Regions from separate parts of the Brevibacillus sp. MCWH genome, predicted to be linked through region 2. Evidence: riboswitches for the same ligand, from Rfam matches in the RefSeq annotation. Region 2 holds a riboswitch; the other holds the start of a gene.

Region 1 (15,528 bases), on a different contig from region 2:
ACCGTGGCTGTTTGTCTTCCCGGAAAATGCGGTGAAAAAGAAAAACGCCAGCCTGAAACGATGGATGCTGGAGGTTACCTGACCGCCCCTGCATTTGTTACCTGTATCCGCTGGTCGGGAAATGAGGAGGTTTTGACATGAGTTGGTTGCTGGAAAACTGGTTTGGCTCCAAAGAGAGCCTGGAGCAAGTGCGCGAAGATGTGCACAATCACCTGCAAAAGGAGTCTTATCTGGGCGTGTCCGGGATCGACAATCCGGAGCAGTCGTCCAATCGCATCCCGTCCAAGGAAATGGTCTTGAACCTGCACGGCCCCTGGGGCGATAAGCTGGATGAGCAGGAAGCCGAGCTGATGCAGTACATTCACGACGAGCTGCCGCCCGTGGTGCGGGACGAAGTGGGGATCTTCCCGTTCTTTACTCAGGTGACGCAGGAAGGGTACCTGGTGCTTACCTTTATCCGCAATGCCACCAGCCGCAACATGCTGTTTCAACGGCTGCCGCTGAGACTGGTCACTCCGGATGGAAAAGTCGTCGCCCGCAAAACGTTCCATCTGCTGGAGTTTGGGCCGGTCGGCGACAAGTCGAGCCGTCCGTGTGAGTTCCTGTTCCCGTGGAGCGAGTTTGAGGAGCTGCCGGATAAGGAAGTGCCGCTCACACTGGAATACAAGAAACCTGAGAAAACAGCCGAGCACCCGGAAATGCTGGGCGGAGAGCTGACCGAAGAGGAGCAGCAGCAGTACCAGGACAAGGCAGCTGCTCTGCCGGTTGAAGATGACCTGGTGGACCTGCAGGTGCTGGACATTTTGGATGGAACCAACAACGGCCTGAAGGTGGTCGTGCTGTTCCGCAACGGGCTGAACAAGCGTCTGGAATTTACGGAAGTGCCGATTATCGTGCACGACAAGGCTGGAGATGCAGTGGCCCGCGTCCACTACACGCTGGAAAACCTGAAGGTGGAAGCCAAGGGCAGCCGGATGTGGGCGTTTGAAATCCCGGCAACGTCGATCAAGAAAGAAGGCGTGAAAGCCGCTGATTGCACCGCTTTCATCCCCAAAGCCAAGCAGCAGAAAAAAGGACCGGCTGCGCCTAAAACTTCGCAGCCAAATGGCTTATTGCAATAACGAAACGTTTTAGAACCACCCCCTTTTGCCGCAGTGGCAGAAGGGGGTATTGCTGTTTGGGTGGATGACGTTCCAGGTATTGGATCAACAGGGTTGCGTTTCATCTGTTTGTTCCGCTATGCTAGATAGATAGAAATGGTAGAAAGTACAGAGAAGGGCATGTGACCCGCCACTACCTGATTCCCTGTGTTTCGCCGTCATGGGAAAAACAGGGGAGGAAGGACTGTCATTTTCATGAGGAGAGTTATCATTTTGGGGCTTGTGGTCGCCATCGGATTGGCGGCGGTGATCGCGAATGTCAGAACCGTGTCAGCGGCCGGAATCACGTCGGACCGGTACATCAACAACCAGACCCATCTCAAGCAGATCAAGGCAGACCAGGCGTGGAAAACGGTCAACAGCAACAATTCCATCATCATCGCCGTCCTGGATACAGGGGTGGATGCCAACCATCCCGATTTGAAAGGAAATGTACTGCCGGGGATCAATCTGGTGAATCCGGGAAAGTCTGCGCATGACGACAGCGCAAACGGACACGGCACGGCGGTGGCAGGGATTATCGCGGCCAAGGGGAACAACGGCATCGGGGTGTCCGGGGTGTTGTGGAACGCCCACATCCTGCCGATCAAGGTGCTGGACAAATACGGCCAGCAGGACAATATTGACGTCATCGCCAAGGGGATAAACATGGCGCTGGACCGGGGGGCCAAGGTGATCCTCATGTCGGTCAGCAGCATGTCGTACTCCAAAGCCTTGACGGAGGCGGTCCAGCGGGCGGAAGCGAGCGGAGCGGTGCTGGTGGCGGCCAGCGGCAACGAGAGCGACCGGGTCGCCTATCCGGCTGCGTATCCGACCGTGATCGCTGTCGGGGCGGTCAAAAGCAACAACCAACCGCTGAGCGAGTCCAATTCGGGGCCGGAGTTGAATCTGGTGGCTCCCGGCATGAACGTGTACACCACCAAGCCCGGAGGCAAATACGGCACGTTGAGCGGCACGTCGGCCGCTGCTCCCCAGGTAGCGGGGGCCGCAGCGCTGGTGCTGGCCCGCCGTCCCAACATGTCGCCGTTCGATGTGCGACAACTTCTGTACCAGACCGCCACGGATCTGGGCGAGCGCGGCTGGGACCGGCAGACGGGCTACGGCCTGCTCAATGTCGACCGGGCCGTCCGAAGCAACCCTTCGACGGATTTTCACGAGCCGAACAACAGCATGGGACAAGCCAGTCCGTTTCCCATCGAGTCGCAGATTCGCGGACGGCTCAACCAGTCCGACACGATTGACTGGTACAAGATGGATATTCCCTACGATGGCAAAGTGACGCTGAGGGGTTCTATATCCACTTCGATATCGTCCCCCATGGCCGCCACGTTCTATTCGGAAAATCGTACGCCTGTCACGTATTACATGGGCAACGGCGATACCCTGACGGTTCCGGCCAAGGCCGGACGCATGCTGATCAAACTGGAGCGAACCGGCGGGGTCAACGCGTTTACCTACGTGCTGACCAGCTCGTTTTCGATCAACCCGGACCGCTACGAGCGAAACAACAACATGGATACGGCGCGACCCCTGGTCGGGAATCAGATCAGCGTGACCGGCAATTTTCACGAGGAAGGCGATCAGGACTGGTTTTCCTACTACGTGCGTGAGTATGGCCGGCTGAACATTACGGTTACCCCTGACACCAAGCGAATGGATCTGAACATGCGCATCGGCAAACAGGGGCAGGGATGGGAAGAGTACGACACCTGGGACCGGGACAACCCGGTCGAGCGGGCACAAAAAGATGTGTCGCCGGGCAAGTATTACATACGCATCAGCGAATACTGGGGCAATCAGGTAAACGGGGAGTACCGGCTGGATTTGTCCTTCACGCCGGTTCGCAAGGACGTCAATGAACCAAACGATACGTATCGCCAGGCCTCTCAACTGGCCAACGGCACATTGATGACCGGCACCTTGCCGACCCATACCGATTCAGATTGGTTCCAATTTACCGTGGATTCGGAATCCTACGTCAGCGTTCGTGCGCCGTTTGTCCCCGTGTCCAAGGGGATGCGCATCGAGATCTACGGGTCCCATACCTTTAACTATGCGCTGGCTGCTACCGATCAGGTGGCCCAGTTGTCCGATCAAGGCAAGGAAGTCATCGGATTAAAGCTCAAGCCTGGGAAGTACTACATCCGATTGAGCAGTACGGTCCCGTTCAAATACGATGCCTACCGCCTCACACTGCACAAGGAGAAGCTGGTGGACGGCTATCGGGACATTGCCGGTCACTGGGCTCGCGCCGAAATCGCCCGGCTGACTCGAAAAGGGGTCGTCAAGGGTTTTGACAATGCCACGTTTCAGCCGAATCAGCAGGTGACGCGGGCACAATTTGCCACCATGCTGATCCAAGCCATGCGGGCCAAAGGGCTGCCGGTGGGGGCGTATACGGGCCGCAATCCGTTTGGCGACCTGTCCAGCTCCCATTGGGCCTACCAGCCGCTTCTAATGGCGTATAAACTGGGGATTATGCAGGGGTACCCCAACCGGACGATCAAGCCGAACCAGCCCATCTCCCGGGCGGAGATGGCCCAGATGACCGCCCGCGCCCAGAACTTGCTTTTGACCAAGCACTCAAGGTCGTCATACCGTGACGTACCGATCAGCCACTGGGCGTCTCCGGCGATCGAGGCGCTCACCTCCAGAGGTTGGCTGAAGGGCTACGGGAATCTCTTCAAGCCGCAGGGACGCGCGACCCGAGCCGAAGTAGTCGTTCTGTTGGCCAGAGTCTACAAATTGTGATCAACAATTAAAGGAGAGGACATCGAGATGAACAAAGCGACAAAAGGATTGATTGCAGCTGCAGTTGTCGGCACGGCCATTTTTACTTCCCAAGCGATGGCTGACGGCGGAAGCGCCGGCGTGCCGGGTTCTGCAGACGACCCGGTTGTGACGAAAAGCTACGTCGATCAGCAGATTCAGCGAGCGCTGGGCAGCGCAGGCGGCGGGAACAGCGGATTGACCGTGGTGGAGCTGAATCCGGGCCAGACGCTGTACGGCTTTGAAGGGACGGAATTCATCGTCCGCACCGGACAGGTGCAAGCTGTCGCCGGCAACAATGGAGACGGTCTGACCGACATTACGCAGGGGGCGGATCTCCGTGCCGGTGCACCGGTTTCCCACAACCACCTGCTCCTGATCGCCCGCTCCGACAACCGCGGATTGCGGCTGGACCCGAACTACAGCGGCGTGGCCTACATCATGGTGCGCGGCAAATACGAAATCCGCTAAGTGCATATTGACACCGAAGAGAAAAACCAGTATTCTATTATGCGAATGGATACTCTTATCCAGAGTAGGCGGAGGGACTGGCCCTATGAAGCCCGGCAACCGACTTGAGCGGTGCTAACCAGCAGAACGGAAATCTGTTCTGGCCGATAAGAGGTAAGGAACGCATCAAAACAAGCACCTTTTCCTCAAACGGAAAAGGTTTTTTTTTGCATGTGCCTTCGACTGATAAGAACCTGTTTCGGCCACCACACTATTTGTATGAGTCTAAAGGAGGTCGTACACATGGCATTGCAAAAAGGTCGTCGCCTGTTCACTTCTGAATCTGTCACCGAAGGTCATCCGGATAAGATTTGTGACCAAATTTCCGACGCCATTCTGGATGCGATCCTGGCAAAGGATCCGAACGCTCGCGTTGCTTGCGAAACGTCCGTAACCACCGGTCTCGTGCTCGTGGCGGGTGAAATTACCACCAACACCTATGTGGACATTCAAAAGCTGGTGCGCGACACGATCCGCGAAATCGGTTATGATCGCGCCAAATTTGGCTTTGACGCGGACACCTGCGGCGTCATCACCGCAATCGGCGAGCAGTCTGCCGACATCGCCCTGGGTGTGGACCAGGCTCTGGAAGCGCGCGAAGGCAAAATGACCGACGAGGAAATCGAAGCGATTGGCGCTGGCGACCAAGGGTTGATGTTTGGGTTTGCCTGCAACGAAACGCCTGAACTGATGCCGCTGCCGATCAGCATGGCGCACAAGCTGGCCCGTCGTCTGACCGAGGTGCGCAAAAACGGCACGCTCAGCTATCTGCGTCCGGACGGCAAAACCCAGGTGACTGTGGAATACGACGGCGACAAGCCGGTTCGCATCGACACCATTGTCATTTCCACCCAACACGCTCCGGAAGTGACGTTGGAACAAATCAAAAAAGACCTGATGGAACACGTCATTAAGCCAATCGTTCCTGCAGAACTGCTGGATGACGAGACCAAGTATTTCATCAACCCGACCGGCCGTTTCGTGATCGGCGGTCCGCAGGGCGACGCCGGCTTGACCGGACGCAAAATCATCGTGGATACTTACGGCGGCTACGCTCGTCACGGCGGCGGCGCGTTTTCCGGCAAAGACCCGACCAAGGTGGACCGTTCCGGTGCATACGCTGCTCGTTACGTAGCGAAGAACATCGTCGCAGCAGGCCTGGCGGACAAGTGCGAAGTGCAGGTAGCGTACGCCATTGGTGTGGCACAGCCTGTGTCCATCAGCGTGGATACGTTTGGCACCGGCAAGATCGCCGAGGAGGAGCTGGTGAAGCTCATCCGCAAGCACTTTGACCTGCGCCCGGCAGGTATCATCAAACAGCTTGACCTGCGTCGTCCGATCTACAAACAGACTGCGGCATACGGTCACTTTGGGCGTAATGACCTGAATGTGCCGTGGGAGAAGACAGACAAGGCAGAAGCGCTGAAACAGGACGCTGCCGGTCTGTTGAAATAACAACCGAGTAGGGAGAGCCTAGTGCACGCACTAGGCTTTTTTTCTTGGATAGGAATGGTAATCTGGTCATAAAGGAATCCGTTCTCTGGTGTCGAATCACTATGTAGGCTTAAGGAGGGATTTTGTTGCCGAAAAGGTGGCCCTTCTTCCTTTTCATTCTGGTGTCGTTCGGTCTGGTCGTGACTGCCGGACTGCTCGGGGGTGTGCATCTTCCAAATACCTACATGCCGAAAGTGCAACATTTTCCCCCGGTTCCTACGTCTATAAGCACAAGCGGGGATGATACTGCTGCAGCGCGGGAACGAACGGTAGAAAAAGAGGATGCCGTCGTACCCAGGCAGTGGTATCGAAATCGGGTGGTGGTGCTGACTTACCACCATGTGTCGAATCAATCGAACCAACGCTATGTGATTGACCCGGACCAATTTGCCCGGCATATGGCGTTTTTGCGCGAGAATGACCTGCATCCGATTTCGTTGTCGGAGTTTTTGCGTTTTGTCGACACTGGCGTGCTGTCTACCGACAACGCCGTGCTGATTACGTTTGACGATGGATACGAGAGTTACTACACGCATGCGTTTCCCGTGCTGCGGCAGTACCAGTTTCCATCCGTCAATTTTGCTATTGCAGGTCGGCTGCGGGACACCGCGGAGCGCAAGCGAGAAAATATGACGACACCGTTGACTCGCCAACAGATAAACGAAATGCTCGTTTCCGGGCTGGTGGATATCGGCTCACACACATACAGTCTGCATGAACAAGCCGCCAGCAACGAATGGGGAGAATGGGGGCCCGAGACTGCTCCCGTTTACATGGAGGATCTGCAGCGCTTGGAAAACGAGCAGGAATACCGGAACCGATTGTACGTTGACTTTACCATGTCCCGTGTCGGCCTGAGCGATCTGGTGGGCCGACCGGTGGAAACCATATCCTTGCCGTTCGGCTTTTTTAATGACATCGTTCTGCAGACCGCCCAACAAGCAGGCTACCGTTACGTGTTCAACTCCAATCCGGGAGTGGTGACACCCGGCGTCAATCCGCTTAAGATCCCGCGTTTTGACGTCGGCTCGCGCGAGATGGATACTGCCCAACTCCACCAGCTGTTTACGAAAGCGAAAAACGGATTTGAAGGAGAGCAGGAATGAACCAGGCAATCAGCATCAGCATGTTGGATGGAGTAATTAAACGAACGATTGAGACGGTGGAGGCAAGCAAGGCGCAAATCTTTGAGATTTCCGAACATGCACGCCAGCAGGGTAACACGTTAAAGCTGGAATTGCATGAATTGCGACAAGAAATTTCCAAAGTGATTCAGAAGGTGGATGCGCTGGAGCTCGCCTACCGCAAGTCGCGCAACCGGCTGGTGCTGGTGAGCCGCAACTTCCACACCTATACGGAAGAAGACATCCGCATCGCGTACGAGGAAGCGAGCCGGATCCAGGTAGAGTTGTCCATATTTCGGGAACGGGAAAACAACCTGAAGCGCAGGCGCAATGATCTGGAGCGGCAGCTTCGCAACCTGGAGGAGACGATCGAGCGGGCAGAAAAGCTTGTCACGCAGATGGGCGTTGTGCTTGGATATCTGACTGGCGACTTGAGCAAGGTCGACGAAGCACTGGAGACGGCCAAACAGCATCAGATGATGGGATTGAAAATTATTCAGGCCCAAGAGGAAGAACGGAAGCGCGTCGCGCGTGAAATTCACGACGGTCCAGCCCAATCGATGGCAAACGTGGTGCTGCGCTCGGAAATTGTAGAGAAGATGCTGAAAAATGACCGCATTCTGGAAGCGCAGATGGAACTGCACGAACTGAAAGAAATGGTCCGCATGAGTTTGGCCGATGTGAGGCGGATCATTTTTGACTTGCGGCCAATGGCGCTGGACGATTTGGGGCTGGTGCCCACGCTGCAGAAATACATTCAAACTTACGAGGAGCGAACGCAGGTTACCGTCGACTTGGTTGTGTTTGGAGTAGAGCAGCCGCTCAAAAGCTCCGTCAAAGCCGCCATCTTCCGTCTGGTACAGGAATGCCTGAACAACGTGGAAAAGCATGCGGGGGCCAACAAGGTCCAGGTGAAACTGGAGTTTTTGGAGGATGCACTGGTTCTCGTTGTCAAAGATGACGGGATCGGCTTTGATGTAGACCAGCTCACAGCCAAAGGAGGGTCTTTTGGGCTGTTGGGCATGAAGGAGCGGGCGCAACTGCTCGAAGGTACGATGGAGCTGCAGTCGTCGCCTGGAGAAGGAACGAAAGTGATGTTTCAAATACCGGTTAAATATTGAGTGCGAAATCGTACATAGGGAGGATGAACATGGAGAAAAGGCAGCAAGAAATCCGGATTGTAATTGTGGACGATCACCAATTGTTCCGTGAAGGCGTCAAACGAATTTTGGAAATGGAGAGCGACTTTCGGGTAATCGGCGAAGGCTCCGACGGGGAAGAGGCGTATCGCCTCGCTGAGGAGCACAAGCCGGATGTGATCCTGATGGACATCAACATGCCCAATGTCAACGGTGTCTCCGCCGCGGAACACGTCATTTCCGTAAGCCCGGATACCCGTGTGATCATCCTGTCCATTCATGACGACGAAGGTTACGTGTACCGTACGCTGCGTTCCGGCGCGTCCGGCTATCTGTTGAAAGAGATGGGGACGAACGATCTGGTGGAAGCCGTTCGCGTGGTGGCCGGAGGCGGCGCATATATCCATCCGAAAGTAACAGGCAAGCTGATTGAAGAATTTCGCCGCTTAAGCGAACAGGAAGGAGTGGCGGAACGGACGTTTGCGGCAGAGGATTCGGAGCCGGTCGATCCGAAGGTGATCGAGTCGCTGACCCGCCGCGAGCGCGAGGTGCTGCAGCTGATGGCAGAAGGGAAAAGCAACCGGGCCATCGGGGAGTTTTTGTTTATCAGTGAGAAGACGGTGAAAAACCACGTCAGCAGCATTTTGCAAAAGCTGAGCGTGCAAGACAGGACACAGGCTGTAGTCATTTCCATTAAAAACGGCTGGGTGAAACTGTAAAGAGGGAAGGCGGCTGCACCATATACAAGCCATCTGGCATACCTTGATTGCAAGAGGAGGTATGACCGTGATGGAAGAGTTGGTGGTGTGGCTGTTGGCGGCATATGGCTGCTCCTCTCTGCTGGTGACACTTGCAAACCGCTGGATCAGCCGCATGGCAGTGCGAGCGGACCAATCATGCGTGCATTACCGGCTGCTGCTCGGCAACTCTGAGCAGGTGCTGGAATACGCAGTCCGGCGGCTGCATGCCCGTTCGTATTGGAGCGGTACACCGATTCGCATCTCGTATGTCGATTACGGATCGACTGATGATACATGTGGGATCACGGCTGTGTTGAAACGGGCCGGCTGCCTCTGCGCCGACGAGGAGGAAGAGGTGGCCGACGCCCCGGCCGTGATCGTAGACCTTCGCCATACAGACGAGTGGGAGCGCGTGATATAACGCGCTTTTTTCTTTTGTCGTGCTGCTTCACGGTCCCGAAATATTTGCAGACAGCTGCTGTCTTTTTGCACACTGGTCTTGCAGAGACAAGGGGGACGGAGGCGGTAGTGTGCGAGAGTACCTGCTCTATGTAAAAGTGGGCGACGAGGCGGCGCACGTGTATGTGACGCCGTGTTTTACGGTGGATCAGATGTATTGGCGGGAGCGGGACGGCTGCAGGCTCCACGTCATTGGCAAAAGCCCATCGCTGGCGCTGGCCTTTTACCTGAGAGGGATGCTGAACGCGCGACTGCAGGGTCGGGATGTCGGGGAAGAGGAGATTGCCGCCATGCGGGAATGGGCGCTGGCACACGTCAGGGAAACCAACGCCTTGTACGGCCGGGAAGCCGGGGACATGCAGCCGCTCAGGGGAGAGTGGTTTTCGATTGAGGTGACCGGGGAAGACACGGAGGATTCCGATGGCCGGCAAACTGATGAGCGAGCAGATGCCGAAGGAAAGGCTCCGCCAAGTCCTGGAGCATCTCTGTCCGCCGGTGCCCTTCCCGATCTGCGCGCAGACAGTGAGCGGCTGCATCTGCTCTTGCAGGGGCGCGCTTTGCTGTTGGAAGAGCTGGACGGCTTTCTGCATCGGCGCGGCTGGACGGGAAGTCTGCGCACGGAATGCTTGCAGTGGCTGGTACTCGACGGGAAAGCGGAGTGGCGGCCGGGCATTGAGCTGTTCGTGAGACGCGACATATGGCGCCGGCGTTTGGCGATGCGGTGCGGACGCTGCGGCAGCGAGCGGGGGATCGCGCTCACGCTCTGCCACTCCTGCGGGCAGGGCTGCGCATACTGCACGACATGTTTGGACATGGGCAAAAGCAAATGCTGCACGCCGTATCTCTGCGTTCCCGGCAGACGCACCCGCTTTCGCCAGGACGGCGCAGCGGCTGCTCTCCAGTGGGAGGGGCGGTATTCGCAGATGCAGGCGGCTGCGGCGGAACGGGCCAGACGCTTCGTAGCGGCCAGCAGACCGGGGCCCGCGGCGTTTTTGATGTGGGCGGTCTGCGGAGCGGGGAAAACCGAGCTGTTGTTTCCTGCCATCCGGGAGACGCTGGCGGATGGCGGACAGGTATTGATCGCCACGCCGCGCAAGGATGTGGTGCTGGAGTTGGCCCCCCGCCTGCAGCGCGTTTTCCCGGCAGCGCGCGTGATCGCCGTTCACGGGTCCAGCCGGGAAAAATGGGAGGACGCTGACATTACTGTTGCCACCACCCACCAGGTGATGCGCTACTATCAGCGCTTTCCCCTGGTCGTTTTGGATGAGGCAGACGCGTTTCCGTACCACAACAACCCTGTCTTGTACCGGGCAGTTTCCCGCGCCGTTCAGCCCGGCGGGAAAACTCTGTATTTGAGCGCCACGCCGCCCCGCTATCTGCGAAAGCGGCTGGTCCCATCCGCCTTTCGGTTCCCGACCCACTCCGCTACTCACGTGCTGCTGCCGGGGCGGTATCACGGATATCCCCTGCCGGTGCCCAGGGTGTGCACGGTAGCTGCCCTGGACAAGCGGATGCGGCTGGGGCGTGCTGTACCGCCGCTGCTCGATGGCGTCAAGGCTTCCCTCGCGGCCGGCCGTCAGGTGTTCGTCTTTGTCCCGCGGGTGGAGGACGTTCCCCGGGTCCTGCAGTATTTGCAGGCCCGGCTGCCGGATCACGCAAACGCGCTGGCGGGCGTCCATGCCGCCGATCCGGAGCGGGAGCAGAAGGTACGCCTCTTTCGGGACAGGCGTTTTGCGGTGATGGTGACCACTACCATTCTGGAACGGGGAGTCACCATTCCGCGCAGTGACGTGATTGTCGTCGGGGCGGATGCCCCCGTTTTTGACGAGGCTTCCCTCGTCCAGATTGCCGGACGCGTGGGCCGTTCCGCTGACGCGCCGGAGGGAACCATACTGTTTATCCAGTCTCATCGTTCCACCGCCCCCTATGCTGCCATCAGGCAGATTTGCAGGATGAACCGTTTGGCGGAGCGGCTGCGGGAAAAGGAGGCGCGTTCATGCTGCGAGAGCCGTGTGTAAGCTGCGGCGGCCGGGTGACCTCGCGGGAGGAGACAGTCCGGCGCTTGTCTCTGGCCATAGCGCGCAGCGGCCGCTACCCGGCGGTCTACCGGCTGCTGGACGGACTGGGTCTGTGTGCCGATTGTCTTCGGCTCCTGCCGATCGTGGGCGAGCAGATTTGCGTCCAGTGCGGACGGGACATGGGCGGCCCAACGCTTCCCCTGCTGTCAAATCAGCAGAAGTGCGGGGACTGCGCATCTGTCGAGGAAGAACCGTTGTCCGGCAACCGTGGGCTGCTGGTCTACAACGAGTGGGGAAAAGAGATGCTCAGCCGGTTCAAATACAGAGGAGACGAACGCATGGCCGGCTTGTTTGCCGCTTTGCTGGCGCTGGCCTTTTACCGCTACTACGGATCAATTCGATTCCGGTGTGCAGCCGCTGTTCCCCTCCATGACAACCGTTTGCGGGAGCGCGGCTTCAACCAGGTGGAGCTGATGGTGCGGGGGCTGAGCAACCACATTGGCGTAGATGCTGTCCCCCTGCTGGCGCGGACGAGGCATACCCCGAAACTGAGCAGGCAGGGCGGGCGTACCGCGCGGCAGGAGAGCATGCGGGGAGCGTTTGAGTGGGTGGGTCCTGTGTCCTGTCGCAGCCGCGAGATGGAGATCACTGCGGATGGCGGCGGATCAGGTGTCCGTGTACGCGGGGATGTGTCGTACTGGCGGCAAAGAGTTGGCCCGGCATTACTTGGGCGTCTGTTCAAGGCTTCCGACGCCATTCTGCTCGTGGACGATATTTACACCACCGGCACCACGCTGCGTGCCTGCGCAAAGACAATCAGGGATCAGGTGGGGCATGGCTGCCGCGTCTATTCACTGACGGTCTTTCGGTAGCATCGAGCCTGCCTGTTTGCGACTGCCATCAAGGGCGTAGACTTTAAAGGAGAAGATTTTCGTTACGGTTTTTCATATGGTTTTTCCATGCACCGCGCAGCCGGCAGCTCCGTTTTATTAATTTAAGAGACAGCCAACCCTCTCCATGTTTTTATTCTCTTCATAGCCATCTTGGAAAAAATGCGCTATGATGGAAGTACAACGGGTTGAACATCAAGAGCAAGTACGGGGAGATCAAAGGAGTTGTGCTTATGTCACTGGGCAAACTGTCTAACTGCTCACGCTGCGGTACCCTGTTTGTGCAGGTCGTTCGCGATATTTGCCCTTCATGTCATCAGGTGATAGAAAAAGAATATGAACGGTGCGCCTCTTTTCTGCGCAAGCGGGAGAACCGGGGGGCGACGATCTATCAGCTCAGTGAAGCAACCGGAGTTTCCATTAAACAGATTACCCGATTCATCAAAGAGAGACGAATTTCGATTGCCAACAACCCCAACATGGGCTATCCCTGCGATCGATGCGGGTTTTTGATTCGCAGCGGACAGTATTGTGCCGACTGCACCAAGCATCTGCAGCGGGACATCGTGCTGGATCTCGACGTCGAGCGGCGTCTGGAAGAAGAAAAGCGGGCTCGCTTGATAGAAGCTACATATCGAAGAAAGCAGAATCGTGACGAATAGTTTTCGCGGAAAAAACTAATCGTTTGCCGGTATTTTGCCGATGATACTACTAAAGAAGTATCATCGGTTTTCTTGTTATGATGAGGATGTGGAGCGATCCTGCTCCCCAGTCTTTTATGTCTGTTTGGATTGAGAGGATGGTTTTTCAGATGCGTATTCAGGAACCGAACCGCACGGGAATGATAAATGCCTACAATAAAACGGGGCAGACGCCGGTTGGCAAAGGGCGCAAGCTGTCCATGGGCAAGGATGAAGTGAACATTTCAGCGGAAGCCCTGGAGATGCTGAAGCAGGTGGAGGACCCCGACTCTCCCGCGCGACGGGAAAAGATACAGCGCTTGAAAAAACAGGTGGAGGAAGGGACGTATCGCGTTCCCAGCGACAAGCTCGCCGACAAAATCCTGTCCTTCTGGCGCAAGCTGTAAGGGACGCGTATGACGACCTCGAGGGGAAAGCTGAGGTGTCCTCATGACGAAGTGGCATGAACTCTACGAACTGCTCGACAACTTGATTCAACTGCACAAGGCGCTGTATACGCTTGCCGTACAAAAAAAGGACGTGCTGATCAAGGGTGACGTCGACGAACTGGTGGCCATCACCAAGCAGGAACAGAAACTGATCCAGGCTGTCGGCAGCGCCGAGGAAGCCCGCCAGGCTGTGGCGGCTCACTTGTTCGCTTCTCTGGGTTTCACCCGGGACAACGGCACGCTTTCTGACCTGATCAAGCTGACGACCAGCGCGGAAGAGAAGATGCGTCTGACCACGTACCGCGACGAACTGATGCGGATTGTCTCTGAACTGCGGGATGCCAACGAGCTCAATCAGCAGTTGTTGGAACAGTCCCTTTCTTTTGTCAACATGACGCTCAACCTGATCACAGATGCGCCGGAGGATGACTTTATCTACGGAAATCCGACGGCGGAGGCGTTCCGCGGAAGCCATCGCAGTTTTTTCAATACCAAAGCGTAAAAGAGGTGCAATCATGCGTTCAACATTTCATGGGTTGGAAGTGAGCAAGCGCGGGCTTATTGCCCAGCAAGCGGCATTGAATACCACCGGCCACAACATCGCCAACGCCAATACGGAAGGCTACACCCGGCAGCGCGTCAATATGGTTGCGACTACTGGCATTCCGTATGTCGGCCTGAACATGAGCAGAGAGGCCGGCTTGTTGGGTACTGGTGTGATGGTGTCAGATATCCAGCGTCTGCGTGAGGATTTTCTCGATCTCCAGTTTCGAAACGAAAACAAAATCCTTGGCTATTGGGACGAAAGGGTTGATGCCCTAGCCAAAATAGAGGCGATTTTGCAGGAGCCTTCCGAGACAGGGTTGCAAAAGGTCATGGACCAGATGTGGCAGGCGTGGCAAGATCTGTCCAAAGACCCGATCAACCCGTCTACCCGTGCTGTTGTGCGGGAGCGTTCCATTGCGGTAGCTGAAACTTTTGCCAATCTGTACAAGCAGCTTCAGCAAATTCAGCAGGACATGGATCATGTCATCGGCGTCAAAGCGCTTGAGGTCAATTCGCTGGCCCAGCAAATCGCCGCTGTTAACAAGATGATCAACGACGTCGTGCCGCACGGGTATGTGCCAAACGACCTGTATGACCAACGGGACGTGTTGATCGACAAGCTGTCCAAGCTGGTGCCGGTGAAAGTTAACTATGTGGAAAACGGTATGGTGGACATTGAGGTAGACGGCCGGGATTTGGTAAACGGGTATACCTCGGTTCCGGTGGCAGCGGTGAGAAATCCGCAGACCGGTCTCAATGAATTTACCATTGGCGGGGTCAGCTTCAAACCGACATCTGGCGCAATCACTGCCATATTGGAATCGCGGGACGTGCTGATTCCCGGCACGATGGAGCGTCTCGATCTCCTCGCCATCAATTTGACCAGGGAAATCAACAATGTGCACAAGTTGGGATACAGCATCAGCGACATTAACGCCGGAGGCGGTTCGTCCCAAATCCCGTTCTTTGTTGACAGGATAAGTGGCGGCACTGCGGATCCGACCGGAGCTGCCAACATCGCGATCAACCCGGCCATTTTGGCCAGTCTGGATGCCATCGCCGCAGCCAGACCGGAGCCGGACGGCAGCGTAGTGGCAGGCAATAACGAAAACGCCTTGGCCATCGCTCAGATCAAATTCAAGATCATCCCTGCAGGAGCAGGTCCCACTGACTTCAAAGAAGCGACAACACTGGACGATTATTACCGGTACACCATTGGCGAACTGGGCGTAAAAGGACAGGAAGCCATCCGCAATCAGAAAAACTCGGAAACCATTGTCAACATGGTGGCGGCACAACGCGAATCGGTGTCAGGCGTCTCCATCGACGAAGAGATGTCCAATCTGGTCAAGTACCAACACGCCTACAACGCCGCAGCGCGTTCCATCACAGCTGTTGACGAAATTTTGGACAGGATCATTAACGGCATGGGCCGAGTCGGTCTGTAACGTCGTTAGGGAGGGTAACACATGGCTGTTCGCGTAACGCAAAACATGCTTAACCGCAACATGCTGCGCAATCTGTACAATTCGATGGGCAACATGGATAAA
Region 2 (15,528 bases):
AAAGCAAAGTGGACTTTTCCAATAAGCGCAACATGATCATTGCCGCCGCGATTCTGGTGACCGGGATCGGCGGTTACAAAATCAGCTTCGAGGGCGTTTCCTTCTGGCAGTCTTTCCTGCACAACCTGACAATTGACAACATCGCCTTCTCCACCTTCCTCGGCATCGTGCTGCACCTGATCCTGCCGGGCAAGGAATCGGCGATGGGGGAAGCGCACCGCGAAGAACAAAAGCATATCGCCTGACACGTTCCGACGACCTTTAAATCAGTCCCGAGAGGCTGGCAAGGCGGCTGGGCGCTGTTTCACCTGCGCACAGGGAAGCAAATCACGAGCTTCTTGCCTTACCTGCCTTCACGGCAAAGACGGCAAGAAGCTTTTTTTATCCAATTGCGGAATACGGAGGGATTTTCGATGAGCATCGTCACGCACCTGATTGGCATGAAAGAGCTGACAACGGATCAGATCGAGCGGCTGCTGGATCGCGCCGAATACTGGGCGGAGCGGCCTGGTGTGCAGACGGATGTGCTGAAGGGACGCTTCATCGCCAACCTGTTCTTCGAGGCCAGCACGAGAACCCGCTTTTCGTTTGAGGTGGCGCAAAAACGGCTGGGTGCGCACGTGCTGAATTTCATCCCGGAGACCTCTTCCACTGTAAAAGGGGAAACGATCTACGACACGATCCGCACGCTGGAAGCGATGGGCGTGGAGGCGGCGGTCATCCGCACGAAAAAGGACGGCCTGCTGACGGAACTGGCCTCTGAAGTCAGCCTTCATCTGATCAACGCGGGCGACGGCACCAACGAACATCCCACCCAGTGTCTGCTCGACCTCTTGACGATGCGGCAGCAGTTCGGCCGGATCGAGGGGCTGACCGTGGCCATCATCGGTGACCTTCGCCACAGCCGCGTGCTCGGTTCGCATCTGCACGCCCTGCCCAAGCTGGGGGCCAACCTGCTGCTCGCCGGTCCGGCCAGCATGATGCCGCCGGCGCAGATCGTGCCGGACGGGGTGAAAAAGGTCGACATCGACGAAGCGGTCCAGACGGCCGACGTGGTGATGATGCTGCGCGTGCAGTTGGAGCGGCACACAGACGCGCTGTTTGTATCCAAGGAAGAGTACCACCGGGCACACGGGCTGACGCTGGAGCGGGCCAAGATGATGAAGCCGGGCGCGGTGATCATGCACCCGGCGCCGGTCAACCGCGGAGTGGAAATCCACAGCGACCTGGTGGAATGCGAGAAGTCGCTGATCCAAAAACAAGTGACCAACGGCGTGGCTGCCCGCATGGCAGTACTGGAAACTGTGCTGAAAGGAAGCGATAAGACATGGGAATCATCCTTGGCAACGGCAAACGCATAAACGAGGCTGGCGAACTGATCCCCGCCGAAGTGCTGATCGAAGACGGACGCATCAAAGCGATCGATAAACAGCTTGCGCGCGACGGGCATGTGTGGATCGACTGCAAGGGCAGACTCATCTCCGCCGGCTTCATTGACGTCCACGTCCACCTGCGTGAACCGGGCTTTGAACACAAGGAGACGATCGCGACGGGGGCGCATGCAGCCGTAAAAGGCGGATTTACCACGATCGCCTGCATGCCCAACACCCGCCCTGTCATCGACAGTGTGGAGACGGTCCACTACATTCTCGACAAGGCGCAGGAAGCGGGCAAGGCCCGCGTGCTCCCCTACGGAGCGATTACCGTGCGGCAGCTCGGCAAGGAATTGACCGACTTCGCCGCGCTCAAGGAAGCGGGGATTTTCGCCCTTACTGATGACGGCGTGGGCGTCCAATCCAGCGCGATGATGAAGGAAGCGATGAAGCGGGCGAAAGAACTGGGCCTCTCGATCGTTGCCCACTGCGAAGACGACGATCTGATCACTCCGGGCAGCGCGCTTCACGACGGCGTGGTGGCGGCGCGGCACGGCCTTCCGGGCATCCCGTCGGAATCGGAGTCGATCCACGTGGGACGGGACATCCTGCTGGCAGAGCAGACCGGCGTCCACTACCACGTCTGCCACATCAGCGCCAAGGAATCGGTGCGTCTGGTGCGGGACGGCAAGCGGGCCGGGGTGAACGTCACCTGCGAAGTGACGCCGCACCACCTGCTGCTCTGCGACGAAGACATCCCGGACGACCTGAACGCCAACTGGAAAATGAACCCGCCGCTGCGCAGCCGCGAAGACCGGGCGGCGCTGATCGCCGGACTGAAGGACGGCACGATTGACATCATCGCCACTGATCACGCCCCGCACACAGCGGAAGAAAAGGCGAACGGCATTGAGCGGGCACCGTTTGGCATCGTCGGACTGGAGACGGCATTCCCGCTCCTGTACACCCATCTGGTGCTGACCGGCGAACTGACGCTGAAGCAGTTGATTGAGCTGTTGACCGTAAAACCGGCAGAGATTTTCGGACTGCCGTACGGACGCCTGGAAGTGGGTGCTCCAGCCGATCTCAGCGTGCTTGATCTGGAAGCGGAGCGGACCATTGATCCCGGCACCTTTGCCAGCAAGGGAACCAACACGCCATTTGCCGGCTGGGTCTGCAAAGGATGGCCGACCCTGACGATGGTAAACGGTGCGATCGTATATCGGGAAGCGGAATAAGGAAGCAGAAAAAGGAGGAAGCGAAGATGCGAGCGAGACTGATCTTGGAAGACGGAACGGAGTGTGTCGGCACCGCTTTTGGGGCGACGACGGAGAGCGTGGGGGAAGTGGTATTCAACACCGGGTTGACCGGTTATCAGGAAGTGCTGTCCGATCCTTCCTACTGCGGCCAGATTGTCACCATGACCTACCCGCTGATCGGCAACTACGGGATCAATCGGGACGATTTTGAGGCGGTGCGCCCGTACATCCACGGATTCGTCGTCCGCGAGCACTGTGACACGCCGAGCAACTGGCGCAGCGCCGGGACGCTGGACGAACTGCTGAAAGCGTACGACATCCCGGGCATCGCCGGCGTCGACACGCGGATGCTGACCCGCAAGATTCGCTATCACGGTACGATGAAAGGGATGATCACGACCAGCGAGGCTCCCCTGTCCGAGCTGCTCGACTCGCTCCGCCACGCTCCCCTGATGAACGATCAGGTGGCTCGTGTCTCCACCAAGAGCGTGTTTAGCTGTCCGGGAACGGGCCATCGCGTGGTGCTGGTCGACTTCGGCGCCAAGCATGGTATTTTGCGCGAGCTGACCAAGCGCAACTGCGATGTGGTCGTCGTTCCCCACAACGTGACCGCAGCCGAGATTCGCCGACTGCAGCCGGACGGCATCCTCCTGTCCAATGGCCCCGGCGATCCGAAAGACGTGCCGCAGGCGATCGAGACAATCCGCGAGATTTTGGGCGAGTATCCGCTGTTTGGCATCTGTCTGGGCCACCAGTTGTTTGCCCTGGCGTCCGGAGCGGACACGGTGAAGATGAAGTTTGGCCACCGCGGCGGCAACCATCCGGTCAAGGAAATCATGACAGGCCGCACCTACATCACGTCGCAGAACCACAGCTACGCGGTGAAAGCGGAGTCGATTCCGGGCACCGGCCTGGAGATTACGCACGTTGCACTGAACGACGGCACGGTGGAAGGTCTGCGCAATCTGGAGAAACGGGCTTTCTCCGTACAGTACCACCCGGAAGCGGCCCCAGGTCCGTACGACACCGGCTACCTGTTTGACCAGTTTCTCGAAATCATGGACACCGCGAAGGAGGAGAGGGCACATGCCAAAGCTCGCTGACCTGAAAAAAATCCTGGTGATCGGCTCCGGTCCCATCGTCATTGGACAGGCGGCGGAGTTTGACTACGCAGGCACACAGGCCTGCCAGGCGCTGAAGGAAGAAGGGCTGGAAGTGGTGCTGATCAACTCCAACCCGGCCACGATCATGACCGACACCAACATGGCGGACAACGTGTACATCGAACCGCTCACGTCGGAATTTGTCACCCGCGTCATCCGCAAGGAAAAACCGGACGGCCTGCTGCCTACCCTGGGCGGCCAAACCGGGCTCAACATGGCGGTGGCACTGGCAGAATCGGGTGTGCTGGCAGAAGAAAACGTGAAGCTGCTCGGCACCAACCTGGACGCGATCAAGCAGGCGGAAGACCGGGAGCAGTTCCGCGCCCTGATGAACGAGCTGGGCGAGCCGGTGCCCGAGTCGACGATCGTCAGCACCGTGGATGAAGCGGTGCGGTTCGCCAGCGAAATCGGCTACCCGATCATCGTCCGTCCGGCCTACACGCTGGGCGGCACCGGCGGCGGCATCTGCGAAGACGAGGAGAGCTTGCGGGAAATCGTGGCGAGCGGTCTGAAATACTCTCCCATCTCGCAGTGTCTGATCGAGAAGAGCATCGCCGGGATGAAGGAGATCGAGTACGAGGTAATGCGCGACGCAAACGACAACTGCATCGTCGTCTGCAACATGGAAAACATCGATCCGGTCGGGGTGCACACCGGCGACTCCATCGTCGTGGCGCCGAGCCAGACGCTGTCCGACCGCGAGTATCAGATGCTCCGCTCCTCCGCGCTGAAAATCATTCGCGCGCTGGGCATCGAAGGCGGCTGCAACGTGCAGTTCGCGCTCGACCCGCACAGCTTCCGCTACTACGTGATCGAGGTAAACCCTCGCGTCAGCCGCTCCTCCGCGCTGGCCTCCAAGGCGACGGGCTACCCGATCGCCAAGATGGCTGCCAAAATCGCCATCGGCTACACGCTGGACGAACTGAAGAACCCGGTCACCGGCCAAACCTACGCCTGCTTCGAGCCGACGATCGACTACGTGGTGAGCAAAATCCCGCGCTGGCCGTTTGACAAGTTCCAGTCGGCCAACCGCAAGCTGGGCACGCAGATGAAGGCGACCGGGGAAGTGATGGCAATTGGCCGCACGTTTGAAGAGTCGATTATGAAAGCGATCCGCTCCCTGGAGATCGGCACCTACCACCTGGAGATCAAGGGCACGTCCGCGCTGGCCGACGAGGAGCTGAAAGACCGGCTGATCACCGCTGACGACGAGCGCCTGTTCCTGCTTGCAGAGGCACTGCGCCGCGGCTGGAGCATCGAGACGCTGCACGACCTGACCAGCATCGACCGTTTCTTCCTGCACAAGCTGCACAGGATCGTCGCTTTTGAACAAGAACTGGCGGCAGGTCTGACGCCGGAGAAGCTCTACGAGGCGAAGCGGATGGGCTTTACCGACCGGAAAATCGCTGAACTGACCGGCCGAACGGAAGCAGAAGTCCGCGCTCTGCGGGAAGAGCACGGCTTCAAGCCCGTGTTCAAGATGGTGGATACCTGCGCGGCCGAGTTTGAAGCGCAGACCCCGTACTACTACTCCACCTACGAGCAGGAAGACGAGCGGGTGGAGACGGGCAAAAAGCGCGTCGTCGTGCTTGGCTCCGGCCCGATCCGCATCGGCCAGGGCATCGAGTTCGACTACGCCACCGTTCACGCGGTCTGGGCGCTGAAAGAGGCGGGGTATGAAGCAATCATTATCAACAACAACCCGGAGACCGTCTCCACTGATTTCAACACCTCTGACCGCCTGTACTTCGAGCCGCTCTACATCGAAGACGTGATGAACATCATCGACGCGGAACAGCCCGAGGGCGTGATCGTTCAGTTTGGCGGACAGACGGCGATTAACCTGGCGGACAAATTGGCCGCCCGCGGCGTGCGCATCCTCGGCACCAGCCTGGAGAACATCGACGCAGCGGAAAATCGCGAAAAGTTTGAAGCGCTGCTCAGAAGCCTTGACATCGCCCAACCGCCGGGCAAAACCGTCACCTCTGTGGAAGAAGCGGTGGTGGCGGCTGAAAGCCTCGGCTTCCCGGTACTGGTTCGTCCATCCTACGTCCTGGGAGGCCGCGCGATGGAAATCGTCTACAACAAGACGGAACTTTTGGAGTACATGGAACACGCAGTGAAGGTCAATCCGGAGCATCCGGTGCTGGTCGACCGCTACATGGTCGGCACGGAGGCGGAGGTGGACGCCATCTGCGACGGGGAAAACGTGCTGATTCCGGGCATTATGGAACACATTGAGCGCGCAGGGGTGCACTCCGGCGACTCGATCGCAGTGTATCCGCCGCAGTCGCTCTCGCCTGAAATCAAAGCAGAACTGGTCGACATGACGACGAAGCTGGCCCGCGCCCTGCAGATCAAAGGGCTGATCAACATTCAGTTTGTCATCTGCGACAACCGTCCGTACGTGATCGAGGTAAACCCGCGTTCGTCCCGGACCGTGCCGTTCCTGTCCAAAGTGACGGGCATCCCGATGGCGAACATCGCGACCAAGGCGATCCTCGGCCACTCCATCGTCGAGCAGGGCTTTACGCCCGGCTGCCATCCGGAAGACGAGATGGTTTCCGTGAAAGTGCCGGTCTTCTCCTTCGCCAAATTGCGCCGCGTCGACATCACGCTGGGTCCGGAAATGAAGTCGACCGGCGAAGTGATGGGCCGCGAGCGGACGCTGGCCAAAGCGCTGTACAAAGGGCTCCTGGCCGCCGGCATGAACATCCCGACACATGGTTCGCTGCTTGTCACCGTCGCCGACAAGGACAAGGGAGAAGCGCTGGAGATCGTGAAACGCTTCCATCGCCTGGGCTTTAAACTGCTGGCCACCTCTGGAACGGCGGATTACCTGGAGAAAGCGGGATTGACCGTTACCCGCGTAAACAAGCTGTCCGAGGGCACGCCCAACCTGCTGGACATGATCCATCAAGGGGAAGCGAATATTGTGTTAAACACCCTGACCAAAGGCAAGACACCGCAGCGGGACGGTTTCCGCATCCGCCGCGAAGCTGTGGAAAACGGTGCCGTCTGCCTGACGTCCCTGGACACAGCAAAAGCGCTCCTGCACGTCCTGGAGACGATCACGTTCTCTACGGAAGCGATGCCGGCGCAGCGCACGGGAGCCAAGATAGCCGTGCCGGTATAACAGTCAGAGCGTCCCCTGCGGAGCTACGGCTATGGCTACGCAGGGGAGTAAACGCGACGAAGTGTCGCCACTAGGAAGCCCCCTATCGGGGACCCGGATGTGGCTACGCAGGGGAGTAAACGCGACGAAGTGTCGCCACTAGGAAGCCCCCTATCGGGGACCCGGATGTGGCTACGCAGGGGAGTAAACGCGACGAAGTGTCGCCACTAGGAAGCCCCCTATCGGGGACCCGGATGTGGCTACGCAGGGAAGCAAACGCGAGGCGGTGTCGCCACTAGGAAGCCCCCTATCGGGGACCTGGATGTGGCTACGCAGGGGAGTAAACGCGACGAAGTGTCGCCACTAGGAAGCCCCCTGTCGCGGACCTGGATGTGGCTACGCAGGGAAGCAAATTCGAGGCGGTGTCGCCACTAGGAAGGGAGAGAGCGGTGTGCCGCTGCAACCAACCGATATACGCGAGCGCATGATCGTTGCGCTCGACTTTTCCACGAAAAAGGACGTCACACAATGTCTGGCCCGGCTGGACGGGCTGATTCGATACGTCAAGGTGGGCATGGAACTGTACTATGCAGAAGGCCCGGCGATCGTCCACTACCTGAAGGAGCAGGGACTGAAGGTGTTTCTCGACCTGAAGGTGCACGACATTCCCAACACGGCCAAAGGGGCGATGAAAAGCCTGGCCCGTCACGGCGTCGACATGGTCAACGTGCACGCTGCGGGAGGCGTGGCGATGATGGAGGCGGCCCGGGAAGGACTGGAGCAGGGGACCGCGGCCGGTGCTCCCCGTCCTCTGCTGATCGGCGTTACGATGCTCACCTCGACCGGACAGCAGACGATGAACGAGGAGCTGGCGATTCCCGGCACGGTGGAAGATGTCGTCGTCCATTACGCGAAGTTGGCCAAACAGGCGGGGCTGGACGGAGTCGTCGCCTCTCCATTGGAAGTACCGATGATCAAGCAGGCGGCCGGTATTGATGTCCTCACCGTCACCCCGGGGATTCGGCCTCTCTGGGCGGAGAAGGGAGACCAGACCCGGATCACGACCCCGGAACAGGCGTTTCAGTTGGGGAGCGACTACATCGTAATCGGCCGGGCGGTTACGGCTTCGCCCGATCCTGCCGCCGCCTGGGAGCGGATCGTTAACGCCGTTCAGGCGGCATGCCTCTAAACGTACGCGAAGGGAAGAGGATAGGATGAATACCACGACAGCCAAAGAAATAGCGGGACACCTGCTGGAGATCGGCGCCGTTCACCTGCGCCCGGACCAGCCGTATACCTGGACATCCGGCATCAAGTCGCCGATCTACTGCGACAACCGGCTCACGATGTCTCATCCGCCGGTCCGCCGCCGGATTGCCCAGGCGTTTGCCGAGGTGATCCGCGAACATTTTCCGCAGGTGGAAGTGATCGCCGGCACGGCGACGGCAGGCATCCCGCACGCTGCCTGGGTGGCAGAACTGCTGGACCTGCCGATGATCTACGTGCGCGACAAGGCAAAGGGGCACGGGCGGCAGAATCAACTGGAAGGCGCGCTGGCCGCAGGTCAGAAAGTGGTGGTCATCGAGGATCTGATCTCCACCGGCGGCAGCTCGCTCAAAGCGGCAAAGGCCGTCCAGGCGGAGGGAGGCGACGTGCTCGGCGTGGCAGCGATCTTCAGCTACCAGTTTCCAGAAGCGGAAGCCCTCTTTAGGGAGGAAGGCATCCCGGTCGCGACGCTTTCCCACTACACTGCACTGCTCGAGACGGCACGCGAGCGCGGCGTCATCACGGCAGAGCAGGAAAGCCTGTTGGCCGACTGGCGCAAAGCCCCTCGCAGCTTTTATGCGTAACCGGTCATGACGCATGTCCAAACGGATTGGATAAAAAAATTTTGTACCTCAATCGACTGTACTTTACCAACGCCCTGTTTCGGGGCGTTTTTTGTTTTGTTCGTTACCAAAATGTAATTTATTTTCATGTTTTTTACATTATAATACTTCATAACCGGTGGGTAAAAATCGTGGATGCTCTTTTACATTTGAACGTAATGGAGGGATCATGAACAGACCATTACTGTACATAACCTTGTTTGCGTTTCTGCTTCTCACAGCAGGATGCTCGGATGAGAAACCCAAAAACGAACGCAAAGGTTTGACAGGATACGTCATCGAGACAAACTATGAGAAAAAAGCACTGCTGGTTGCTGAAAGTGACAAAACAGCAAGAGATGGCGACTATGACGCCGAATGGTATTTCGTAAACGACGATGCCATTCTGCTTGATCGCAAGAATAACAAGGTTTTGCTTACAGACATAGAGGTCGGAGCGGAAGTAGAAACATGGGCGGCTTCCCCTTCATTGGAATCGTATCCTGCGAAAACGGATTTGAGCAAACTTGTCGTTGCAGATGATGTACAACATCCACATTATCCCATGCTGCAAAAGAAAGCCATTCAAATGGCGCTAAACTTTGTAAAGAGTCTTTCTGACAAAGCTGATATATTCATTGTACAGGATGCAGTGAGCACCGAATCAGAATGGATCGTTCGCGTTTTTACTTTCAATGCAGGACAGAAGCACGAGATAAGTGTTCATGCAGAAACGGGTGAAGTAAAGCGAATCAAATAACCCGGTATTGGCGAAAGCGCCTTTTCCGTTGGTTCGACAGGTGCCAGTGCCTTGCTGGTCAAGAAAAAGGATGGCCGATCTGACGACTCCATCCTTTTTCGTATGTATGTCAACTTGCAGCGGCTTACGACGGGCGAAATGCCGGTCTGCCAGATTTTTGTTGACGAACAACCTGTGATTCTTTACAATGATACCCAAGAGTTAAACACTGTTCTTATCCAGAGCGGCGGAGGGACTGGCCCAATGAAGCCCGGCAACCGTCACGCGGTGCGTGACCAGGTGCCAATTCCTGCAAGACAGGTGTCTTGACAGATAAGAAGCGGGTTTGATTGATATGGACGCAGACCTTCTTCTTGTCGGAGAAGGTTTTTTTATTTTTCTGTTTCAAAATTTCATAGGACTTCTTCTTATCCAGAGAGGTGGAGGGACTGGCCCGATGAAGCCCGGCAACCGTCACGCGGTGCGTGACCAGGTGCCAATTCCTGCAAGACACGCGTGTCTTGAGAGATGAGAAGAAGGCTCGAGCACAATGCACACCAGCCTTCTTCGAATCCGAAGAAGGCTTTTTCATGTTGTACAAACAAAAAACGGGGTGGAAAAACATGAGTGTGGTAAAAGTAGGCTTATTGGGATTGGGAACGGTAGGCGGCGGGGTGGTCAAGACAATCCGTTCGAAGCAGGAGAAGCTGTCGGCCCGGTTGGGCAAGCGCATCGAAATCGTCAAGGCGCTGGTGCGCGACTCGCGGAAGCAGAGGGCCGTGCAGGTGGAGCCATCGCTGTTGACGACACGGTTTGCCGACGTAATGGAAAGCGACGTAGACATCGTCGTGGAAGTGATGGGCGGCGTGGAACCGACCTACGACTACGTACGGTCGCTGATCGAGAAGGGCTGTCATGTGGTGACGGCCAACAAGGAGCTGCTGGCCAAACGCGGCGCGGAGCTGGTGGAACTGGCCAACCGGCACGGCGTCCATCTCGCCTATGAAGCCAGCGTCGCGGGGGGAATTCCCATCCTTGGGGTGCTCCGTCAATTCCTCAGAACCAACGATATTACAAAGGTGTGCGGCATCCTCAACGGGACGACCAACTTTATCCTGTCGCAGATGGAGGAGGCCCAGCTTCCCTACGACGATGTGTTGAAGCGGGCACAGGAACTGGGGTATGCGGAGGCAGACCCGAGCTCCGACGTGGAAGGCTGGGACGCCTTGTACAAGCTGTACATTCTGGCACAGCTCGTGTTCGGGGAGTCGCTGCCCCTGTCAGCCATTGAGCGGCAGGGGATTGTTGAAGTCTCGCAGAGCCACATCCGGCTGGTGAAGGAACTGGGGTATCGGATCAAACTGCTGGCGCAAGCCCACCAGGGAAACGGCGGCCTGCACCTGTCCGTGCGGCCGACGCTGGTGCCGCTGGAGCATCCGCTGGCGCGCATCCAGGATGCGTACAATGCCGTACAGGTGGAAGGCAGTCTCGTCGGCGACCTTTTGTTCACCGGCAAAGGGGCGGGCGAATTGCCGACTGCCAGCGCGGTTGTGGAAGATCTGGCCTACTTGCTGACCCAACCGTTTGCGCCTCATCCCGCTTGGCGTGAACGGCCGGAGGCGGTCCCGTCCAGCCGCCTCTCATCCGGCCTCGACTTCTGCTGCCTGGCAGGGACAGCGGCTGGCGTGACGCCGGAGCAGGTACTGCTGTTTCTCGAACGGGCGGGTGTCTCCGTCCGCAGGATGACCGTCCAGTACGATTCGGGCAGCGTCCTGCGTGTGGGCCTGCTCGCTGCCGGACTGCAGGAGGAGCACGTTGGGCTTTTGGAACGGGATTTCGGCCTCGAAGCGCGGCTGTACCCCGTGCTGGAGGCGGCCGATGATCAAGATGCCGACGGCGGGAGTGCGGGGCTGTAAACTAGCATCCAACTCCCCATCGCATTCGCCGGGTTTTTTTGGCATGATTGAAGCGGAGCACTTCTTCTTCAAGGGGATGAGGACAAGTCATGCTGGGTTCGCAAACCATCTTGCCGGCCATTCGCCAAATGAAAGAATTTGAACGCGTCCTGGAAAGCCGGTACGAGACGATCATTTTGCTGGAGAGCCATATCTGCCAACTGAAAAGCATCGCCGACCTGGCACGCCGGCACGGAAAAAAGCTGTGGCTGCATGCCGATCTGGTGCAGGGATTGAAAAACGACGAGCACGGCGCACTGTTTCTTTGTCAGGAGATCAAGCCGGCCGGCGTCATTTCCACCCGTTCGCAGGTGATCACGACCGCCAAAAAGAAGGGCTTGGTCACGGTGCAGCGCCTGTTTCTGCTGGACTCCGGCGCGCTGGAGACGAGCTACAAAATCCTTGAGCAGACAAAACCCGATTTCGTCGAAGTCCTTCCGGGGGTCATGCCGCACATTATTACGGAAATTCGCGAACAGATTCAAATTCCGATCATCGTAGGCGGGTTTATCCGCACCCGGGAGGAGATCGAGAGCGCTCTGGCGGCAGGAGCCATCGCCGTCACCACCTCCGATCGAAACTTGTGGAAACAGCTGTAAAAAATGATTGACAACGCTTTCACGACCGCATAAGATTGATTACAGAAGTTCATATGTCGGATGAGATCAGGAGATCCACCTATATATTCCCTGTGTTTAAGTTCCTGTGGACTTAAACCGTGGATAAATAGGTGGATTTTCTGTTTTCTTCCAGTGGAGGTGAACAGCAAAAGAGGGAAAACCGGTCCAGACTCGTCATAAATATTAAAAAAAGAGAATGGAGGAACAAGATGTCGGCGTATTGGGCGGAACTGATCGGGACCATGATGCTGGTGATTCTCGGGGACGGCGTCGTGGCGGGAGTCGTGCTGAACAAGTCAAAGGCAAAAGACAGCGGGTGGATCGTGATTACCCTGGGCTGGGGGTTTGCTGTCGCCTTTGCCGTATACGCGGTCGGGGCCATCAGCGGCGGCCATTTTAATCCGGCCATTACCATTGCGTTTGCGTCAATTGGCTCGTTTGCCTGGGAGCTCGTGCCCGGGTACATTTTGGCCCAGATGGCCGGGGCGTTTTTGGGAGCAATCTTTGTCTACCTGTACTACCTGCCGCACTGGAGAGAAACTGCTGACCCGGCGGCCAAGCTGGCAGTATTCTGCACAGCTCCGGCGATTCGACACACATTTGCGAATATTCTCAGCGAAGGACTGGGCACGTTTTTCCTTGTGTTTGGCCTGCTGGCTATCGGCAGCAACACGTTTACCGAAGGGCTCAATCCGCTGATCGTCGGCTTTTTTATCGTCGCCATCGGCATGTCGCTCGGCGGGACCACCGGCTACGCGATCAATCCGGCGCGCGATCTGGGGCCTCGTCTCGCCCACTTTGTTCTGCCGATCCCGGGCAAAGGCACATCTGACTGGGGCTACGCCTGGATTCCGGTCGTGGGGCCGATCGTCGGCGGGACGGCGGGAGCGCTCGTCTTCAAGGCCTTGTTCGGATAGCGGTCGGCCCAAGCTGATTGAGGCAGAGATGATCGGGAAACGATAAAGGGGGATATGTGACGGATGGAAAAGATGTATGTTTTGGCCATTGACCAGGGCACGACCAGTTCCCGTGCCATTTTGTTCAACCGGGCAGGACACATGGTGGGAGTAGCCCAGAGGGAGTTTACGCAGATTTTTCCCCGGCCGGGCTGGGTGGAGCACGATGCCATGGAGATCTGGTCGTCCGTCGTCGGCGTGATCGGCGAAGTGCTGGCCAACCACAACATCAGCGCCCAGGAAGTGGCCGCGATCGGCATTACCAACCAGCGGGAGACGACTGTCGTCTGGGACAGACACACCGGTCTGCCGGTCTACAACGCGATCGTCTGGCAGTCCCGCCAGACGGCCGATATTTGCGAAGAGTTGAAGGCGAAAGGGCTGAACGACCTGTTCCGCGAACGGACCGGCCTGTTGATCGACGCCTACTTTTCCGGCACCAAGGTCAAGTGGATCCTTGACAACGTGGAAGGGGCACGCGCCAAGGCAGAACGCGGCGATCTCTTGTTTGGCACCATCGATTCCTGGCTGATCTGGAAGCTCTCTGGCGGCAAGGCGCATGTGACTGACTACACCAATGCGTCCCGCACGCTGATGTACAACATTTACGACCTGCGCTGGGACGACGAACTGCTGGCGCACCTCACCGTGCCGAAAGCGATGCTGCCTGAAGTGCGTTCCAGCTCGGAAATCTACGCGCATACCGACAAAGATCTCTTTTTCGGCGTGGAGGCGCCCATCTCCGGCGCGGCGGGAGATCAGCAGGCGGCCTTGTTCGGCCAGGCATGCTTTGAGGAAGGCATGGCGAAAAACACCTACGGCACCGGCTGCTTCATGCTGATGAACACCGGGGAGAGACCGGTGCGTTCCGAACACGGCCTGCTGACCACGATTGCCTGGGGGATCGACGGCAAAGTGGAATATGCGCTGGAAGGAAGCATTTTTGTCGCCGGTTCCGCCATCCAGTGGCTGCGCGACGGCCTGCGCATGCTGAAGTCGGCAGCCGACAGCGAAACGTACGCCAGCCGTGTGGAATCGACCGAAGGGGTCTACGTGGTGCCGGCGTTCGTCGGCCTGGGCACGCCGTATTGGGACAGTGACGTGCGCGGCGCCGTCTTCGGCCTGACGCGGGGGACCAGCAAGGAGCACTTCATCCGTGCCACGCTGGAATCGCTGGCCTACCAGACGAAAGACGTGCTCACCGCAATGGAGGCCGACTCCGGCATCAATTTGAAAAAGCTGCGCGTGGACGGCGGCGCGGTGAAAAACGACTTCCTGATGCAGTTCCAAAGCGACGTATTGGGCGTGCCAGTGGAACGTCCGCAGGTAAACGAGACGACCGCTCTGGGAGCAGCCTATCTGGCCGGGTTGGCGGTAGGCTTCTGGAAAGACAGGCAGGAGATTGCCGCCAACTGGCACGTCGACGGCGTCTTTGACGTGAAAATGAGCGAGGAGAAGCGCAACGAACTGTACGACGGCTGGAAAAAAGCCGTGCGGGCTGCGATGGCCTTCAAATAATCGGCCGCATGTGGTATACTGTACGCGATAAGTTCATACGGATGGTCTGAGATACGGAGTCGACCACTGATCCTTCTTTGCAGGCAAGGAGGGATTGGTGGTCGTTTGTGTTTTTTCCGGACTGTTCGGGTTGACCCATCGATAAAGTAAAACAGGGAGTGATGCGTGATGAAACGAGCGGAGCACCTGGCGCAACTCAAATCGACAGAGGTAGACCTGCTGGTGATCGGCGGCGGTATCACCGGAGCGGGGATTGCGCTGGACGCCCAGGCGAGGGGGATTCAAACAGGGCTGTTTGAGATGCAGGATTTCGCCGCGGGGACCAGTTCCCGCTCCACCAAACTGGTTCACGGCGGGCTGCGCTACCTGAAGCAGCTGGAGTTTCGCCTCGTCTCCGAAGTGGGCAAAGAGCGGGCGATCGTCTACGAAAACGCGCCGCACGTCACCCAGCCGGAGTGGATGCTGCTGCCGCTGATCGAAGGCGGCACGTACGGACGGCTGGCCACATCTGTCGGCCTGTACCTGTACGACTGGCTGGCAGGAGTGAAACGGAGCGAACGGCGGCGGATGCTCAGCCGGGAGGAGACGCTCAAGATGGAGCCGCTCCTGCGCAAGGAAAAGCTGAAAGCGGGCGGTTACTACGTGGAGTACAAGACGGACGACGCCCGGCTGACGCTGGAAGTGATCAAAGAGGCGGCGGCCCGCGGGGCGCTGCCGGTCAACTACGTGAAGGCGGAGTCGTTCCTGTACGAAAACGGCAAGGTCGTTGGCGTGCAGGCCGTCGATCGGATCAGCGGGGAGACGTTTGCCATCCGCGCAAAAAAAGTGGTTAACGCTGCCGGTCCGTGGGTGGATGAATTGCGCGAAAAAGACGGTTCCCTGCAGGGCAAGCGGCTCTTTCACACCAAAGGGGTGCACATCGTCTTTGACCAGGCGCGGTTTCCGCTGCGTCAGGCCGTCTA

Evidence for each region. A riboswitch is a leader RNA that binds a small molecule or an ion and turns the genes downstream of it on or off. The one in region 2 is predicted to bind S-adenosylmethionine.
Region 1: another riboswitch for S-adenosylmethionine. It lies ahead of metK (methionine adenosyltransferase); the one in region 2 lies ahead of ETC00_RS02160 (homoserine dehydrogenase).

The regions. Positions count from the first base shown of each region.
Region 1 is NZ_SDLF01000001.1:317,320-332,847, forward strand. It holds gene ETC00_RS01400 (SLAP domain-containing protein) at 1-82, shown strand, start outside; gene ETC00_RS01405 (SLAP domain-containing protein) at 138-1,121, shown strand; gene ETC00_RS01410 (S8 family peptidase) at 1,356-3,911, shown strand; gene ETC00_RS01415 (hypothetical protein) at 3,939-4,400, shown strand; SAM riboswitch class I at 4,453-4,553, shown strand; gene metK (methionine adenosyltransferase) at 4,689-5,894, shown strand; gene ETC00_RS01425 (polysaccharide deacetylase family protein) at 6,020-7,039, shown strand; gene ETC00_RS01430 (sensor histidine kinase) at 7,036-8,178, shown strand; gene ETC00_RS01435 (response regulator) at 8,208-8,915, shown strand; gene ETC00_RS01440 (glycosyltransferase family 2 protein) at 8,986-9,357, shown strand; gene ETC00_RS01445 (DEAD/DEAH box helicase) at 9,467-11,413, shown strand; gene ETC00_RS01450 (ComF family protein) at 11,392-12,285, shown strand; gene ETC00_RS01455 (TIGR03826 family flagellar region protein) at 12,537-12,965, shown strand; gene flgM (flagellar biosynthesis anti-sigma factor FlgM) at 13,115-13,390, shown strand; gene ETC00_RS01465 (flagellar protein FlgN) at 13,434-13,934, shown strand; gene flgK (flagellar hook-associated protein FlgK) at 13,948-15,426, shown strand; gene flgL (flagellar hook-associated protein FlgL) at 15,448-15,528, shown strand, end outside.
Region 2 is NZ_SDLF01000002.1:116,644-132,171, reverse strand. It holds gene ETC00_RS02200 (solute carrier family 23 protein) at 1-245, shown strand, start outside; gene ETC00_RS02195 (aspartate carbamoyltransferase catalytic subunit) at 414-1,361, shown strand; gene ETC00_RS02190 (dihydroorotase) at 1,328-2,611, shown strand; gene ETC00_RS02185 (carbamoyl phosphate synthase small subunit) at 2,638-3,735, shown strand; gene carB (carbamoyl-phosphate synthase large subunit) at 3,719-6,931, shown strand; gene pyrF (orotidine-5'-phosphate decarboxylase) at 7,362-8,099, shown strand; gene pyrE (orotate phosphoribosyltransferase) at 8,125-8,760, shown strand; gene ETC00_RS02165 (DUF3221 domain-containing protein) at 8,969-9,538, shown strand; SAM riboswitch class I at 9,750-9,857, shown strand; SAM riboswitch class I at 9,943-10,052, shown strand; gene ETC00_RS02160 (homoserine dehydrogenase) at 10,108-11,433, shown strand; gene ETC00_RS02155 (glycerol-3-phosphate responsive antiterminator) at 11,523-12,071, shown strand; gene ETC00_RS02150 (MIP/aquaporin family protein) at 12,302-13,009, shown strand; gene glpK (glycerol kinase GlpK) at 13,073-14,566, shown strand; gene ETC00_RS02140 (glycerol-3-phosphate dehydrogenase/oxidase) at 14,735-15,528, shown strand, end outside.